DNA from 2 places in the Gordonia sp. C13 genome. Region 1 is predicted to be linked to the other one. Evidence: predicted binding sites of a transcription regulator. Region 1 holds the regulator's gene; the other holds the start of a gene.
The links. Region 1 encodes LexA, which represses DNA repair genes until DNA is damaged. Its sites were predicted from a motif close to CGAACANNTGTTCG; they were not measured.

Region 1 (7,695 bases):
GCGTACACACCGGCTCCGTTCTGATCGTTCCGCGCATGTGATGTTCTCCGGGAATGTGGGAACATGTGGCTTTGCGTGTTGTAGTAACTGTGTTTACGCCTGTTTGTGTTGACAAGTCAAGAAGAATTTGTAACCGTGGTCACATGACGCAGATTCTGACGGGGACGCCGGTTGTCGGTGGTGTGGCCCATGGGCCCGCACTCTGGCCAGGACGCCGTCCCGACCATTCCGCGGAGGCCCTCGGCGCCGGTGTCGAGGTCGCCGAGGACAAGCGCGCCGACGAGGCCCAGCGGTTCACCGCCGCAGCGGCTGCCGTCGCCGCGCGCCTGCGTGAGCGGGCCTCGCAGAACACCGGCGTCGCCGCCGAGGTGCTCACCGCCACCGCCGGACTCGCGGAGGACCGCGGTTGGATCGGTGCGGCGTCGGGACTGATCGCCAAGGGTGCCTCGGCGCCATCGGCGGCCGTCGCCGCCACCGAGCAGTTCGCCGCGGTGTTCACCAAGCTCGGCGGGCTGATGGCCGAGCGCGTCACCGATCTCAACGACGTTCGCGACCGCGTGCTCGCCGAGCTCCTGGGCCTGCCCGAACCCGGTGTGCCGACGCCGGACGTGCCGTCGATCCTCCTGGCCGACGACCTCGCGCCCGCCGACACCGCGGGACTCGATCCCGCGACCACGATCGCGCTCGTGACGCGACTGGGCGGGCCCACCAGCCACACCGCGATCATCGCCCGCCAGCTCGGTATCCCCTGCGTCGTCGCAGTGTCCGGACTCGACGAGATCGGTTCCGGCACAGCGGTACTCGTCGACGGCGCCACCGGCGAGATCGTCGTCGAGCCCGACGACGCCGCCGCCCGCGCACGGGTCGAAGAGTACGCGCGCCATGCCGCCCGCGTGGCCGACTGGTCCGGCCCGGGTCGTACCGCCGACGGCGTGGAGGTGGCGATCCTGGCCAACGTCGCCGACGGGTCGTCGGCCCGTGCGGCCACCGATCATCCGGTGGAGGGCGTGGGACTGTTCCGAACCGAACTGGCCTTCCTCGAACGCGCCGACGAACCGTCGGTCGAGGAGCAGGCGGACATCTATCGCGCGGTCCTCGACGCCTTCGGGGGCCGCAAGGTCGTCATCCGCACCCTCGATGCCGGCTCGGACAAGCCGCTGCGCTTTGTGAACCAGCCCGAGGAGGCCAACCCGGCGCTCGGTGTGCGCGGCGACCGGATCGCCTTGGCGCACCCGGAGATCCGTGAACACCAGCTCGACGCGATCGCGCGCGCCGCCGAGGGTTCCGAGTCGAGTCCCTGGGTCATGGCGCCGATGATCGCGTCACCGGCCGAGGCGGCGGCGTTCGCCGCGCAGGTGCGCAAGCGCGGACTGGTGGCCGGTGTGATGATCGAGGTCCCCGCCGCGGCGATCCTCGCCCCGGCGATCCTGGCCGAGGTGGACTTCGTCTCGATCGGCACCAACGACCTCACGCAGTACACGATGGCCGCCGACCGGATGTCCGCCGACCTCGCATCGCTGACCGATCCGTGGCAGCCGGCCGTCCTGCACCTCATCGCGACGGTCGCGCGGGCCGGACGCGAGCAGGGCAAACCGGTGGGCGTCTGCGGCGAGGCCGCAGCAGATCCCTACCTTGCCTGCGTACTCGTCGGGCTCGGGGTCACCTCGCTGTCGAGCGCTCCCGTCGCGGCTGCCGCGGTCGGGGCGCAGCTCGGCGGGGTCACCCTGGCCACCTGCGAGAACGCGGCGGCAGCCGCGCTGGCCACCGCCGATCCGGCTGCGGCTCGCGCGGCTGCCGCCGCGGTACTCGAGAGTGACGAGGTCAGATCCGCCGCATCACGGTGACGACCTTGCCGAGGATGACGGCCTCGTCGCCCGGGATCGGGTCGAACAACTCGTTGTGCGGCATCAGCCAGACGTGACCCTTCTGGCGTTTGAAGGTCTTCACCGTGGCCTCGCCGTCGATCATGGCGGCCACGATGTCGCCGTTGTCGGCCACGTTCTGCTGGCGGACGACCACCCAGTCGCCGTCGCAGATCGCCGCGTCGATCATCGACTCGCCGACCACCTTCAGCAGGAACAGCGAGCCCTCACCCACGAGTTCGCGGGGGAGCGGGAAGACGTCCTCGACGGCTTCCTCGGCGAGGATCGGGCCGCCTGCGGCGATCCGGCCGAGCACCGGCACGAAGGTGGGCTCGGGTAGCGCGCTGCCGTCCGGCGAGGTGGGCGTCGGCGGCTCGCTCGGCGCGATGTTGACCGCCCGCGGACGGTTCGCATCGCGCTTCAGGAGGCCCTTGCGCTCGAGTGTCCGCAGCTGATGGGCAACGGATGAGGTCGAGGTGAGACCCACCTCGTCACCGATCTCGCGGATGCTCGGCGGGTAACCGCGCTCGCGCACGGATTTGCGGATCACCTCGAGAACTCCGCGCTGCCGCGGCGTCAGCGAGGCCTCGGCCGCCGCCATGTCTGCCGGGGTGACGGGCTCGTCGGCGCCCCGCGCTCCGGTGCGCTTACCGCCGTCATCGCTCATGATCGGGTTCCTCTCGATTTCCGAACGTGCTGGTAGATCGCTTCTCTTCTCGACGAGCGTAGCCGAGATCGCCGACCGCATCAAACATTTGTTCGACGTGTTGCGAGACAATTGTCGGAGTGCCGTGCTACAAATCGAACATCAGTTCATCGAACAGATGATCGACACTCGAACAGTTCGAACACGGACGACGCGGTCCGCACGAACACGGTTCGACCGGAAACACGGAGGGCACCATGCGCACCGCCACTCTCATCGACCCCGTCCACTTCGACGATGTTCATGGCGACGTCCTGCAGCGCCCGATGCGCCGCGGCGACGGGCGCCGTCCCGTCGACGGGCGCCGTCCCGTCGACGGTCGCCCGGTACCGGAGTCTGCGGTCCGGGTCCGCCGGATCGCCTCCACGCAGTGCGCCTCGCCGGTCGGTCTGCGCGGTCGTGGACCGGTCGTGCCGGCCTCGCGTCCCGCGCAGACCGCCCCCTCGGCGGTCATCCGCCGGCGCCGGCGCACGGCGACGGCCATCCTCGCCGGCGTCGGACTCGCGCTGGCCGTCTGGGTCATCGCGGTCGTCGGCCAGAACTATGCCGCCACGGTCACGCCGTCCTCGGTCGGCACCGAGGTCGTGCATGTGCGCTCGGGTGACTCGCTGAGCACCATCGCATCTCGTGTCGCCCCCGAGATGCCCCGTGAGGCAGTTGTCGACGAGATCGTCCAGCTGAACGACCTCCCGTCGAGCGGCCTGCGCGTCGGCCAGCCGCTCCTCGCCCCCCGGTACCACTGAACGCGGGCGGTATCCTCGATGTCACAGGGACCGGCCGACTACCGGCCTGGCATGCGGCCCGGCTGCATCAGAGTGTCCCGTGACCTGCGTGAGGATACGATGCGCTGCCCCTTCTGCAAGAACGACGACACCAAGGTCATCGACTCGCGTGTCGCTGATGAGGGGCAGGCCATCCGGCGCCGCCGCTCCTGCGTGGAGTGTGGGCGACGCTTCTCGACCGTGGAGAGCGCAGTGCTCGCGGTGGTCAAACGCAACGGTGTCACCGAACCGTTCAGTCGCGAGAAGGTGATGAGGGGCGTCCGGCGCGCATGCCAGGGACGCCACGTCGCCGAGGACGCGCTGGCCCAGCTGGCCCAGCAGGTCGAGGACACGGTGCGTGCCAGTGGATCGGCCGAGATCCCCAGCAACGAGGTCGGACTCGCGATCCTCAAGCCGCTGCGCGACCTCGACGAGGTCGCCTACCTGCGCTTCGCGTCGGTGTATCGCTCGTTCGACTCCGTCGAGGACTTCCAGCGCGAGATCGACGATCTGCGTTCGGCGTCGTCCGAGTCCGGCAAGGCCTCAGCCGAGTCGGTCCAGAGTTCGTAGGACCCGCTTCTCCGACACCGGGTACGCGGTGCCGAGTCGTTCGGCGAACAATCCCACCCGCAGTTCCTCGACAAGCCACTGAGCCTCGTCGTTGACGTAGGCCTTCCGGTGCTCGGGGACCTGCGTCAGTCGCTGGGCCCACCGCTCGGTCACCCGGTCGACGACGGCCACTCCGGCCTGGTCCCGGGCCGCGGATGCGGGCAGTGCCGTCAACCGGGCTTCGGCCGCCGCGAGATAGCGCGGCACGTTCTCCAGATGTCGTCGTGCGGTGGCGGCGATGAAGCCGTCGAAGACGAGATTGTCGAGTTGTTCGGCGACGTCGTCGGCTGCGAGCGAACCGGCATGACGGTCGATCGCGGCGCGCACCGGCGCCACCCAGCCGAGGGATTCGACGGCGAGAGAGAAGTATTCGGGTGCCGCTTCGGAGATCCGTGGCCGCAGTTTCTCCGTGAGTGCGCGGAACGCCTCGGGTGAGCGCACCGCGGACAGCGTGCCGGCGTCGAGGCCGGCCACCACATCGCGGATGGCGCGGCGTGTGCAGTCGGCCAGCAGCGCATCGAGGTCCGGGTAGGGGCTCTGACTCAACGCGAGTCGGCCGGCGGCGCCGAGAGAGCTCGCCACACGTCGGTGCAGGGGAGGGATCGCGAGGTCGAGCAGCGCGACGATCCCTCTCTCCGCCAACCGATCACGGGTCTGCTCCGACGCGGCATCGATCACGACCACCCCGCGGGTCCGCCCGGCCTCGTCGGTGATCGCGTCGATCGTGGGGTAGCGGGTGAGGCGTTGTCCGGCGATGTCGACGGTCCGCTGTGCGGCGAGGGTGCCGATACCCTCGTCGGTCCAGGCGCTATACAGGGTGCGCTTCACCGTCTTTGTCGCGGCGCGTGTGCCCACACGCTGGAGTTCGGCGATGGAATCGGCTCGCGCGGTGATGTTCCCGGTGTCGTCGACCACGGCGAAATGCATCTTGAGGTGGGCCGGAATTCGGTCGACGTCGAAATCGGCTGCGGTGACCGTCATCTGTGTGATCGTGGTGAGCTCACGCGCGAGCCCGACAGTGAGCGGTTCGCTGCGCGGTGTCAGACGCGCCAGGGCCAGTTCGGCGAAACGCTGCGCCGGGGACATGGACTTGCGCAACCGCTTGGGCAGCGACTTCACCAGGGCGGTGGCCAGTTCCGTCCGCATGCCGGGCACCGACCAGTCGAATCCCGCCGGGCGCACGTGGGGGAGCAGTGCGCGCGGGATGATCACGGTGACACCGTCATCGGGTGCGCCGGGTTCGAACCGGTAGCGGAGTTCGAGTCGGGTATCGCCCTGTTGCCAGGCGCCCGGGTAGTCGGTGGGCGCGGCCTCGGTGCTCGCCGCGACGTCCTCGGGCTTGAGGTCGAGCAGAGCCGCGTCGGCGCGTCGGGCCTTCTTCCACCACGTGTCGAAGTGCCGTGCGGAGGTGACCTCGGCGCCCACCCGCTTGTCGTAGAACTCGAACAGCTGATCCTCGGTGATCACCAGTCCGCGTGTGCGCATGCGGTTCTCGACGTCGGAGGCGGCTTCGAGCAGAGCGCGGTTGCGTTCGAAGAACGGGTGTTGGGTACGCCAGTCGCCCTCGATCAGGGCATGGCGGATGAACAGTTCGCGGGAGACGACCGGATCGATGGGGCCGTAGTCGACGCGGCGTTTCGCGACGAGGGTGACGCCGTACAGCGTCACCCGTTCGTAGGCCATCGCGGCACCGCGTTTGGACGACCAGTGCGGCTCGCTGTACGTACGCTTCACCAGAACGCCGGCCAGTTTCTCCGCCCACAACGGATCGATGCCGGCGACGGTGTGCGCGAACAGGCGGGAGGTCTCGAGGACCTCCGCGGCCATGATGAAGGGCGGCGGCTTCTTGGCGAGCGGTGACGCCGGGAAGATCATCAGCGTCGTGTTGCGTGCCCCGGTGAACTCGCGGCCCTCGGTGTTGCGCGCCGCGATGTTGGACAGCAGACCCGAGAGGATCGCGCGGTGGACGGCGTCGGCGTCGACCTCGGGAAGGTCGGAACCGGCAGGACTCACCGGCCAGTCCAGGTCCTTGACGATCTCGGTGAGCTGGCGATGCAGGTCCCGCCATTCCCGGATGCGCAGGAAGTGCAGGAACTCCCGTTCGCACATCCGTCGGAACTTGCTGCTGGACAACTCCTTCCGCTGCTCCTCGAGGTAGCGCCACAGCTCGACGTAGGACAGGAAGTCCGACTGCGGCACGACGAAGCGACGATGCGAGGCGTCTGCGGCCTCGCGGTGTTCGGCCGGACGTTCGCGGGGATCGGGCAGGGACATCGCGGAGGCGATGACGAGCAGGTGGTCGAGGCAGCCGAGTTCGCGGCCGGCGATGAGCATCCGGGCGATCCGCGGATCGACGGGGATGCGGGACATGGACCGACCGACGGGGGTGAGGCGCGGCGGGCCGCCCTCACGGCTCACGGTGATCGCACCGAGTTCGGTCAGTACGCCCATGCCGTCGCGGATCGCGCGTTCGTCGGGCGGCTGCACGAACGGGAAGTCCGCGATCTCACCGAGTTTCAGCGAGGTCATCTGGAGGATGACGGCGGCGAGGTTGGTGCGCAGGATCTCCGGGTCGGTGAAAGCGGGACGGGCGTCGAAGTCGTTCTCGCTGTAGAGCCGGATGCACACGCCGGGGGCGACGCGACCGCATCGGCCGGCGCGCTGGCGGGCGCTGGCCTGCGAGACAGGTTCGATGGGAAGGCGGTTGACCTTGGTGCGGGTCGAGTATCGGCTGATGCGGGCGGTGCCGGTGTCGATGACGTAGCGGATGCCGGGCACCGTGACCGAGGTCTCGGCGACGTTGGTGGCCAGTACGATCCGGCGACCGTTCGACGGGGCGAAAACCTTCTGCTGGTCGGCGATCGACAACCGTGCGAACAGCGGAACGATCTCCGCGCCGCCGTTCCGGCCGGTTCCGGTCCGGCGCTTCAACGCATCCGCTGTCTCGCGGATGTCGCGTTCGGTGGGGAGGAAAACGAGGATGTCGCCGCGGCCGCCGGCCCACAGCTCGTCGATCGCGGCGTCGATGCCCTGGATCTGGTCGAGGTCGGCGTGCTCGCCGCCACCGGCGTCGTCGCCGCTGTCCGGCCGTTCCTGGAGACTCAGCGGCCGGTAACGGATCTCGACGGGGTAGGTACGACCGGACACCTCGATGACCGGGACCGACGTCTCGGGCGTGCTGAAATGCCGCGCGAAACGGGCGGGTTCGATCGTCGCCGAGGTGATGATCACCTTCAGGTCCGGTCGTTGCGGCAGCAGTCGACGCAGGTACCCGAGGATGAAATCGATGTTGAGGCTGCGCTCATGGGCCTCGTCGATGATGAGGGTGTCGTAGCGGCGCAGCATCGGATCGGTGGCGATCTCGCGGAGCAGGATGCCGTCGGTCATCACGCGGATCAGCGTGTCCGCGCCCGAACGGTCGGTGAACCGGACCGAATAACCGACCGCGTCACCGAGTTCGGTCTCGGTCTCGTCGGCGATGCGCTTGGCCACCGAGCTGGCCGCGATGCGCCGCGGCTGGGTGTGGCCGATCGTGCCGCGGATACCGCGGCCGAGTTCGAGGCAGATCTTCGGCAGCTGCGTGGTCTTGCCGGAACCGGTCTCACCGGCGACCACCACGACCTGGTGGTCCCGGATCGCGTCGGCGATCTCCTCGCGGGCGGCCGAGACGGGGAGTTCGTCGGGGAAGCGCAGCACCGGCACGGTGGCCCGGCGACGGTCGAGGCGGCTCCGGGCCTTCTCGACGTCCGCGACGACT
Region 2 (7,695 bases), on a different contig from region 1:
CCAGCGACATATGGTCGCCCGTGGGCCGCTGGAGGGCTGATCTCGGGCGCAGATTTCAGGGGCGGATTTCAGGGGCGGATTTCAGGGGCGGATTTCAGGGGCGCCGCCGGAAGCGCGCGACGACGGTCTGACCGTCCTCGCCGGGGACGGCGTCGATGTCGAACGACGGCACGTACCCATCGCGGGAGGCGACGGCATCGAACTGGGCGACGTTCATCTCGATCAGCAGTACGCCGTCACCGGACAGCCACGTGTGTGCGTCGACGATCAGTGTGTCGACATGATCGAGACCGTCCACTCCCCCGGTGAGGGCACGTCGGGGTTCGTGGTCGCGGGCTTCCGGGGCCAGTAGGCCGAAGGCGTGATCGGGAACGTACGGCGGGACGGCGGCGAGCACATCGACGCGGCCGCGTAGCGACTCGGGTAGCGCGTCGAAGCCGATCCCGTGATGAATCTGCGCCGCGTCCGGCAGGTTTCGCCTGGCATGGACGAGCGCGTCTGCGGCGATATCGGCGGCGTGTACCTGCGCGCCGTCGACCGCAGCGGCCACAGCAGAAGCGATCGGTGCCACCCCGCAGAAGGCCTCGAGGACAACGGGTTCGGTCCGCTGCGACGCGGCCTTGATCGCCTCATGGGCCACCAACAGGGAACGCTGTCGCGGCACGAACACACCTGGTCCGACGCTGAGCCGCAGATCCCCGAACCGCACGTGCCCCAGCAGGTGTTCGAGGGGTTCACCCGCGACCCGGCGGGTGAACAGATCGTCGAGTTGGTCTGCGCCGGAGGCGTGTCGGCGGAGCAGTTCGGCCTCGTCCTCGGCGAATACGCAGCCCGCACGACGAAGAGCACTCACCAGCGGGTCTTCTATGAGACCCGCCGGCTGCACATGTCCGTCAGGAAGGTGTGGCGTCATCCTTCTTGAGACCGTACAAGAACGACGCGGCCAACAGCAGCGCCACCTGCACGAATCCGAAGATCAGCCCGACGATGGCGCCCGCTCCGAGGTCGAGGAACGGCGGCATGGACAACGCGGACGCGAACAGTGCCAACCATCCCGCGAGTGCGATCACTGCCAGGAACGGCAATGCCTTTCGGTACCGGGGAACGAGCACGAACGTCGTCGCGACCCCGACGACGCCGAGCAGGATGAAGAACTTGCCCGGGTTCAGCAGGATCTCGTAGGAGAAGAACCCGGGTATGCCGCCCTGCCCCTCCTCCAGATCGCGGCCCCACCGGTCGACTTCCTCCTCGGCTGCCGCGGACACGGTGATCCAGCTGATGAAGCCCATGAAGTACGTGACGACACCGGCCACGGCCGCGGCGAGCGCGAAAATCACCGAGAGATCGGGACGCGGCCCCAGACGTTGCGGCCCCATCCCGGGCGCGGGCCCCCAGCCGCCGGTCGGGTACTGATACTGCGGCGGATGCTCACCCCACTGCTGCCCGGGAACCCCACCGGTGGGCGGGCCACCCTGGAACTGCGCGGTCTCGCCCTGGTTGCCGGGGAATCCACCGGTCTGCGGCTGCCCGGGTGGGGATGGCGACCACTGACCGCCCTGCTGCTGGTTGGGATCACCTGGATTCACGGTGCGCTCCTCGTTCCTCATCCCCCGGACGGCCGCGCCTCATCGTCGTGACCTGCGGCCAGGGTAGGCCGACCGCCACCCCGATGCACCTGCGGCGACGAGATTCATTCGACCGGTCGGCCGATGTGACCAGACACTGTGGAGTTGTCAAGGAACGGATGCGGTCCCGACCGGCGTCGGGTGCGGAAGGTGCTGCGCTCAAGTCTTGGTGTCAGGCGGCGTCGTCGAGTCGCATGGTTCGTCGGTTGTAGGCGGGTAGCGGGCGTCGTTGGGGGTCGATGTCGGCGGGCGGGATGAGCCAGGGGTGGCGGTCGTAGCCGATCATGATGTCCCAGCCGTCGTGGTGGACCTGTGTATGTGATGGTGGGGCACCGCATTTGATGCAGGTCTCGTCCCGGATGATGATCGCCTTGCGCAGGTGGGGTGGGAACAGTCGTCGTTCGCGGCCCATCTGTAGTGGCACGGTCTCGCCGTCGATGACAATCTCGGTCAGGGTGCCGTCGCAGGACAGTTGTCGGGCGATGGCGTGGGTGGTCGGGCCGGTCCAGGGAAGGAATGCGGGGTTACCACCGTCGGCGGGGATGGTCAGGATCGTCTGGGCGCGTGGTGTGCCGATGGTGTCCATCGCCGCGCCGACTGCGGCTTGGTCGAGCAGTACTTCGAGTGCGTCGGCGCGGATCTGGGTTGCTGAGCGTCGGTCGGGGGCGCCGTCGGGTTCGGGTCGTGGTACGGAGCGTTCGTCGATCGTCGCGATGAACTTCTCACCGACGGCCTGTATGACGTTGGCGTGGATCTCGACGCGGCTGTCGTCGGTGGTGTGGTGTGACAGCGTGTCCAGGGATCGGTCGGCGCTCGCGGGGATGCCGCCCTGGTCGTCGGCGATGGTGTTGCCGATCGTCTGGGCGTGCTTTTGTATCTCGGCGGGGGTGGCACCGGAGAGGGCTTGGGCGAGGAGTCCGCTTTCGTAGGTGCCGCGGTCGTCGTCGGAAAGTGCTGTGGGTGAGCGTTTCTCGATGATTGCCATGCCACGGACGATGGCGTCGGCGACTTCTCCCGAGAGGGTTCCGTCGGCCGCGCAACTCTCGAGCTTGCTCAGGGTGCCGATGCTGTCGGCGATACGAATCGCACGAGTGGCGACCACCGGCGGGAATCCCATCTCGATCAGCAGCTTCTTGGTGGTCGATCCTGCTTTCTCCGCGACACGCAGATCATCGAGATCGCCTGCATAAGTGGAGATTCGGTGATCAGCCAGGTTGCGTACCTTTCTCCAGAAATCCAGATGCGAAATTGTCTTGCGCCCAGTGCGATCGTCGGTGGGTGGTGCGATTGCCGCGAGCTGGTCGAGGAGGGATTCGAGCGGTGCCATGACTCCACGGTACTCGCACATACGTTCGAGTACCGTGAATATTCCACAGCAGTTCTTGGTGAATTGTCAGTGGCTGCAGGATATTTCACGATCGCTAAGAACTGGAGGATTTGCAGCACATCTCCCCCGTCACCCGCTACCCGAGGAGCGAGCGCCACGAAGGCCTGGCGGCATCTGCTCACCAGGCCTTCGTGGCTCGTCGCTTACGCTCCTCGCACCTCAGGCAGCGGACCTGGGTGCGTCGCGCTCTTTCGGATCAGGCAGCAAGGGTGAAGGAAACCGCTACGCGGGAACGATCACCGACGTAGCTCCGACTTGGCGATGGTGCGGATGTGCACCTCGTCCGGACCGTCGAAGATGCGCATCGCGCGGTGCCAGCCGTACATTGCGGCCAGCGGCACGTCGTCGCTGACGCCGGCGCCACCGTGGACCTGGATCGCCCGGTCGATGACCTCGAGCGCGACCCGCGGCACCGACACCTTGGCGGCCGAAACATACGGCGCGGCGGCCTTGTTGCCGAGTTCGTCGATCGTCTTCGAGGCCAGCTGGCACAGCAGACGAGCCTGGTCGATCGCGATGCGCGACTCGGCGATCTGCTGCTGCACGACGCCCTGCTCGGCCAGCGGCTTGCCGAACGCGACGCGCCCCTTCGACCGCTGGACCATGAGGTGCAGAGCACGTTCGGCAGCGCCGAGCGCACGCATGCAGTGGTGGATGCGGCCGGGGCCGAGGCGCGCCTGCGCCATGGCGAATCCGCCGCCTTCCTCACCGAGCAGGTTCTCGGCGGGCACCCGGACGTTGTCGTACACGATCTCGACATGACCGTGCTGGTCGTGACGACCGAACACCGGTACGTCGCGGACCACGGTGACACCCGGGGTGTCGATCGGGACCAGCACCATCGACTGCTGTCGGTGGGTCGCCGCCTCGGGATCGGTCTTGCCCATCACGATGAGCAGCCTGCAGCGCGGGTCGGCCGCACCGCTCGTCCACCACTTCCGGCCGTTGATGATGTAGGAGTCGCCGTCGCGAGAGATGCTGGTCTCGATGTTGGTCGCATCCGAACTCGCGACGTCCTTCTCGGTCATCGAGAACGCCGACCGGATTCGGCCGTCGAGCAGCGGTTCCAGCCAGGTCTGCTTCTGCTCGTCGGTGCCGAACAGGTGCAGCAGCTCCATGTTCCCGGTGTCGGGCGCCGCACCGTTGACGGCTTCGGGCGCCAGATGCAGGCTCCAGCCGGTGATCTCGGCCAGACCGGCGTAATCGAGCTGGCTGATCCCGGATTCGGACGGCAGGAACAGATTCCACAGGCCGCGTGCGCGGGCCCGCTTCTTCAGCTCCTCGACGACCGCCGGCACGGCGTGATCGTCGGGACCGGCGAAGCCGCGCTCCTCTTCGTAGCGCTGCTCCGCCGGGAAGACGTCGGAGTGCATGAACGCAATGAGTTCCTCGCGCAGCTCCAACGCCTTCGCCGACGGCCGCAGATCCAGCGTCTCGGCCGGGGTGCGGAAGTTCAGATCCGGCTGGGTCACTGTGCCACCGTCCGCAGTTCGCGACGCAGCAGCTTGCCCGTGGCGGTCTTGGGGATGTCGCCCATCACCACGACCTCGCGCGGGTACTTGTAGGCCGCCATCCGCGTCTTGCAGTGGTCGATCAGTTCCTCCGGCGTCGCCTCCGTTCCCGGACGCAGACTCACGAACGCCTTCACGGTCTCACCGCGGTAGGAGTCGGGTACGCCGACGACGGCGGCCTCACGAACCGAAGGATGTTCGTACAGGACGTCTTCGACCTCGCGTGGCCACACCTTGAAACCACTGGTGTTGATCTGGTCCTTCTTGCGGTCGACGATGTAGAACCATCCGTCGGCGTCCATGTAGCCGACGTCGCCGGTGTGCAGCACGCCGTTCGGGATGCCCTTCGCGGTCGCCTCCGGCTTGTTCCAGTAACCGGCGACCACCTGCGGGCCGGCGGTGACCAGCTCGCCGACCTGGCCCGCGGGTAGGTCGTTGCCCTGCTCGTCGACGACCCGGACGACCGTGTCGTACACCGGGATTCCCACCGAGGTGGCCCCGGTCTCCTCGTCGGACGGAGCCGTCACACCGAACGGCACCGCATGCGACGGAGACGTGGTCTCGGTCAGGCCGTACACGTTGTGGATGTAGTGACCGAACCGCTGCTGGAATTCGGCGATCGTGCTCGGCGGGATCGGCGCCCCACCGGAGTAGATCTTCGACAGGGTCTTCAGCGATGCCGGGTCGATGTCCGGCACGTTCATCAGCGCGATGAACACCGTGATCGATCCGACCGTGAACGTCGCCTTCTCCCGCGCGATGGTCGCGATGGTGTCCGCCGGGTCCATCCGGTACATCAGGACCAGCGGCGCACCGGTGAGTTCGGCCAGTGCGATGTGCGCGATGAGACCGGTGATGTGGAACAGCGGAGCGACGCCCAGGATCACGTCGTCGCTGTCGACACCGACCCAGTCGCGGTAGGTCTGCGCGTTGAACACGACGTTGCGATGGGTGGTCATCGCGCCCTTGGGCGGTCCGGTGGTTCCCGACGTGTAGGTCAGGAAGGCGACGCTGTCTGCGGTGAGATCGACCTCGGGCGGGCGCTGACCGCGGTACTTGGCGAGCATCGTCGCCAGGTCGACGGTGTCGGGGCAGTCGATCTTCTCGACACCGGCCAGGGTTCCGCTGTTCGCGGTCTGGTACTCCAGCTCCGAGGTGGTGATGACGGTCCGCACCGCGGTCTTGTTGTCGCGCAAGGCCTCCTGTGCGACGTCGCGGTACAGCGACTGCATCGCGACCAGTACCGTGGCGCCGGAATCGACGAGGATCTCGGCGAGTTCACGGCTGCGGTACATCGGGTTGGCCGAGACGGCGATGCCGCCGGCCTTCCAGATACCCAGCTGCGCGATGACGAACTGCGGGATGTTCTGGGCGTAGACCACCGCGCGGTCACCCGGGGTGAAGCCCAGGTCCAGGATGCCGACCGCGAACGCGTCGGTCAGCTCGTCGAGCTCACCGGCCGTGATCGATCCGTCGAAGTAGCGGATCAGGTCGGCGCCCGGGTTGCGCGCGGCGGTGGCCGCGAACATGTCCAGCGCGGTCTCGAATTCGATACTGCGCGGCGCGAGATCCTGCTCGCGGTAGTGGCTGCGCCACACCTTGTCGTCGTAGACACTCATGTCTGACGTTCCTCTTTCGGCGAAAGACTCGAAAATGAGTCAGCGGATGACGACGGGGTTCACCGGCGCACCGGTGCCGCTGACGACCTTGAGCGGTGCCGCGACGTACAGGAAGCTCCAGCGGTTGTCGGCGGCACACGCCTCGGCCAGCTCCTCGAGCCAGACGATCTCGGTGAACACGACACCCAGGTTGCGCATGAGCGCGTTGTGAAGTGGAAGCGCCACACCGGATTCGGGGTCGGTGGTGACCTCGTTGGCGATGGTGTCGGTGACCAGGTTGGGGATCTCCTTGTCCTGGAACCACTGCACGAGTTCACGCGAGTAGGTCAGGCCGGGCTCGCAGAAGCCGTCGTAGAACTCTTCCGGGTTGTTCAGCTCGTACCAGTAGGTCAGCCACCCGGTGCGGATGATCAGGATGTCGTGCGGCTCGATGGTGACACCCTGTGCGGCAGCGGCGGCCTCGAGGTCGTTGTGGTCGAAGGTCTCACCCTTGTCCAGGTACTTCTTGCCGCGGTACCGGGCCATGTCGATGAGCACACCACGGCCGACGACGCCCTTCTCGGCGATCGGCAGCACCGACGCCTTCTCCAGTGCGTCGACGGTGCTGCGGGCGTCGTAGCCGTTGTAGAGCTTGCCGTCGTACCAGACGTGGCCGAGGGCGTCGTACTGCGTGGAGCCCTGCAGGAAGATGTTCGCGGTGTCGTCGGCGTAGTGCAGGCCGCCGGGGAACTGCGGCGCACCGTCGCCGTCCCACGACGACTCGTCGAGGATGTTCTTTCGGTTGATGCCCTCGCGGCCCGGCCACAGCGGATCTCCGGGGCTCTCGGTGCGACCCATCTCGATCTGGAGGGTGAAGGTCTCCCCCGACTTGATGTGGCCGACACCGCGCAGGACCTCGCCCGCGTCCAGGTAGTTCAGGGCGCCCACCTCGTCGTCGGGGCCCCACTTGCCCCAGTTCGACGGGGTGTCGGCTCCCAGCAGGTCACCCATGGACGGCGCAGCGGTCTCGATCTCGGTCATCTCATCTCCTTTGATTCGATCCAGAGCGGAACCGACGGTTCCGGGTCGCACCCAGAACGGTGCGGACTGAACTTTGCGACTGAACTTTGTGAGCGCTCGCTCGGTAAGTTCATTGTGACGAGCATCGCACTCGTTCGCAACGCCGTCAAGAGGCGAAATCGGTGATGTCTCAGGGTTTGTCAGCAGCAGAGCGGAAAGCCCAGTACATGCGGCAAGTTCAGCGAAGCTGAACACGCTCGAACCGGAGCCACAGAGCGTGGATCCGCCGACGGTCCGAGGCGGCCTAGCGGTCGGCCTGGTGCCCCACCATGGCGAGCGCCAGATCCGCGTACTCGCGAGCGATCCGGCGGCCGTGGGCGGCGTCGGAGTCGTCGGTCCAGGTAGGCACGGCCAGGCACATCGTGACGATCGCCTTGGTCGCCACGGACAGGTCACCCGACCGGAAGGCGCCGAGTTCGGCGGCGCGACGGGCCGTGTCGAGCAGGCGACCCTCGATCTGCGCCATCGACGCCTGCAGGTGCGTGCGGTTGGGT

Region 2: a site for LexA is predicted at 2,967-2,980, ahead of M1L58_RS10640 (DUF222 domain-containing protein). Genes of this name have one in related genera too.

Annotation. Positions count from the first base shown of each region.
Region 1 is NZ_JALPSY010000001.1:288,410-296,104, reverse strand. Features, by position in the region: gene M1L58_RS01375 (DeoR/GlpR family DNA-binding transcription regulator) at 1-8, opposite strand, end outside; gene M1L58_RS01370 (putative PEP-binding protein) at 144-1,844, shown strand; gene lexA (transcriptional repressor LexA) at 1,822-2,529, opposite strand; gene M1L58_RS01360 (LysM peptidoglycan-binding domain-containing protein) at 2,766-3,311, shown strand; gene nrdR (transcriptional regulator NrdR) at 3,411-3,899, shown strand; gene hrpA (ATP-dependent RNA helicase HrpA) at 3,873-7,695, opposite strand, start outside.
Region 2 is NZ_JALPSY010000010.1:67,709-75,403, forward strand. Features, by position in the region: gene M1L58_RS10630 (SAM-dependent methyltransferase) at 95-913, opposite strand; gene M1L58_RS10635 (DUF5336 domain-containing protein) at 894-1,586, opposite strand; gene M1L58_RS10640 (DUF222 domain-containing protein) at 1,798-2,952, opposite strand; gene M1L58_RS10645 (acyl-CoA dehydrogenase family protein) at 3,249-4,484, opposite strand; gene M1L58_RS10650 (class I adenylate-forming enzyme family protein) at 4,481-6,142, opposite strand; gene M1L58_RS10655 (cyclase family protein) at 6,182-7,162, opposite strand; gene M1L58_RS10660 (TetR family transcriptional regulator) at 7,446-7,695, opposite strand, start outside.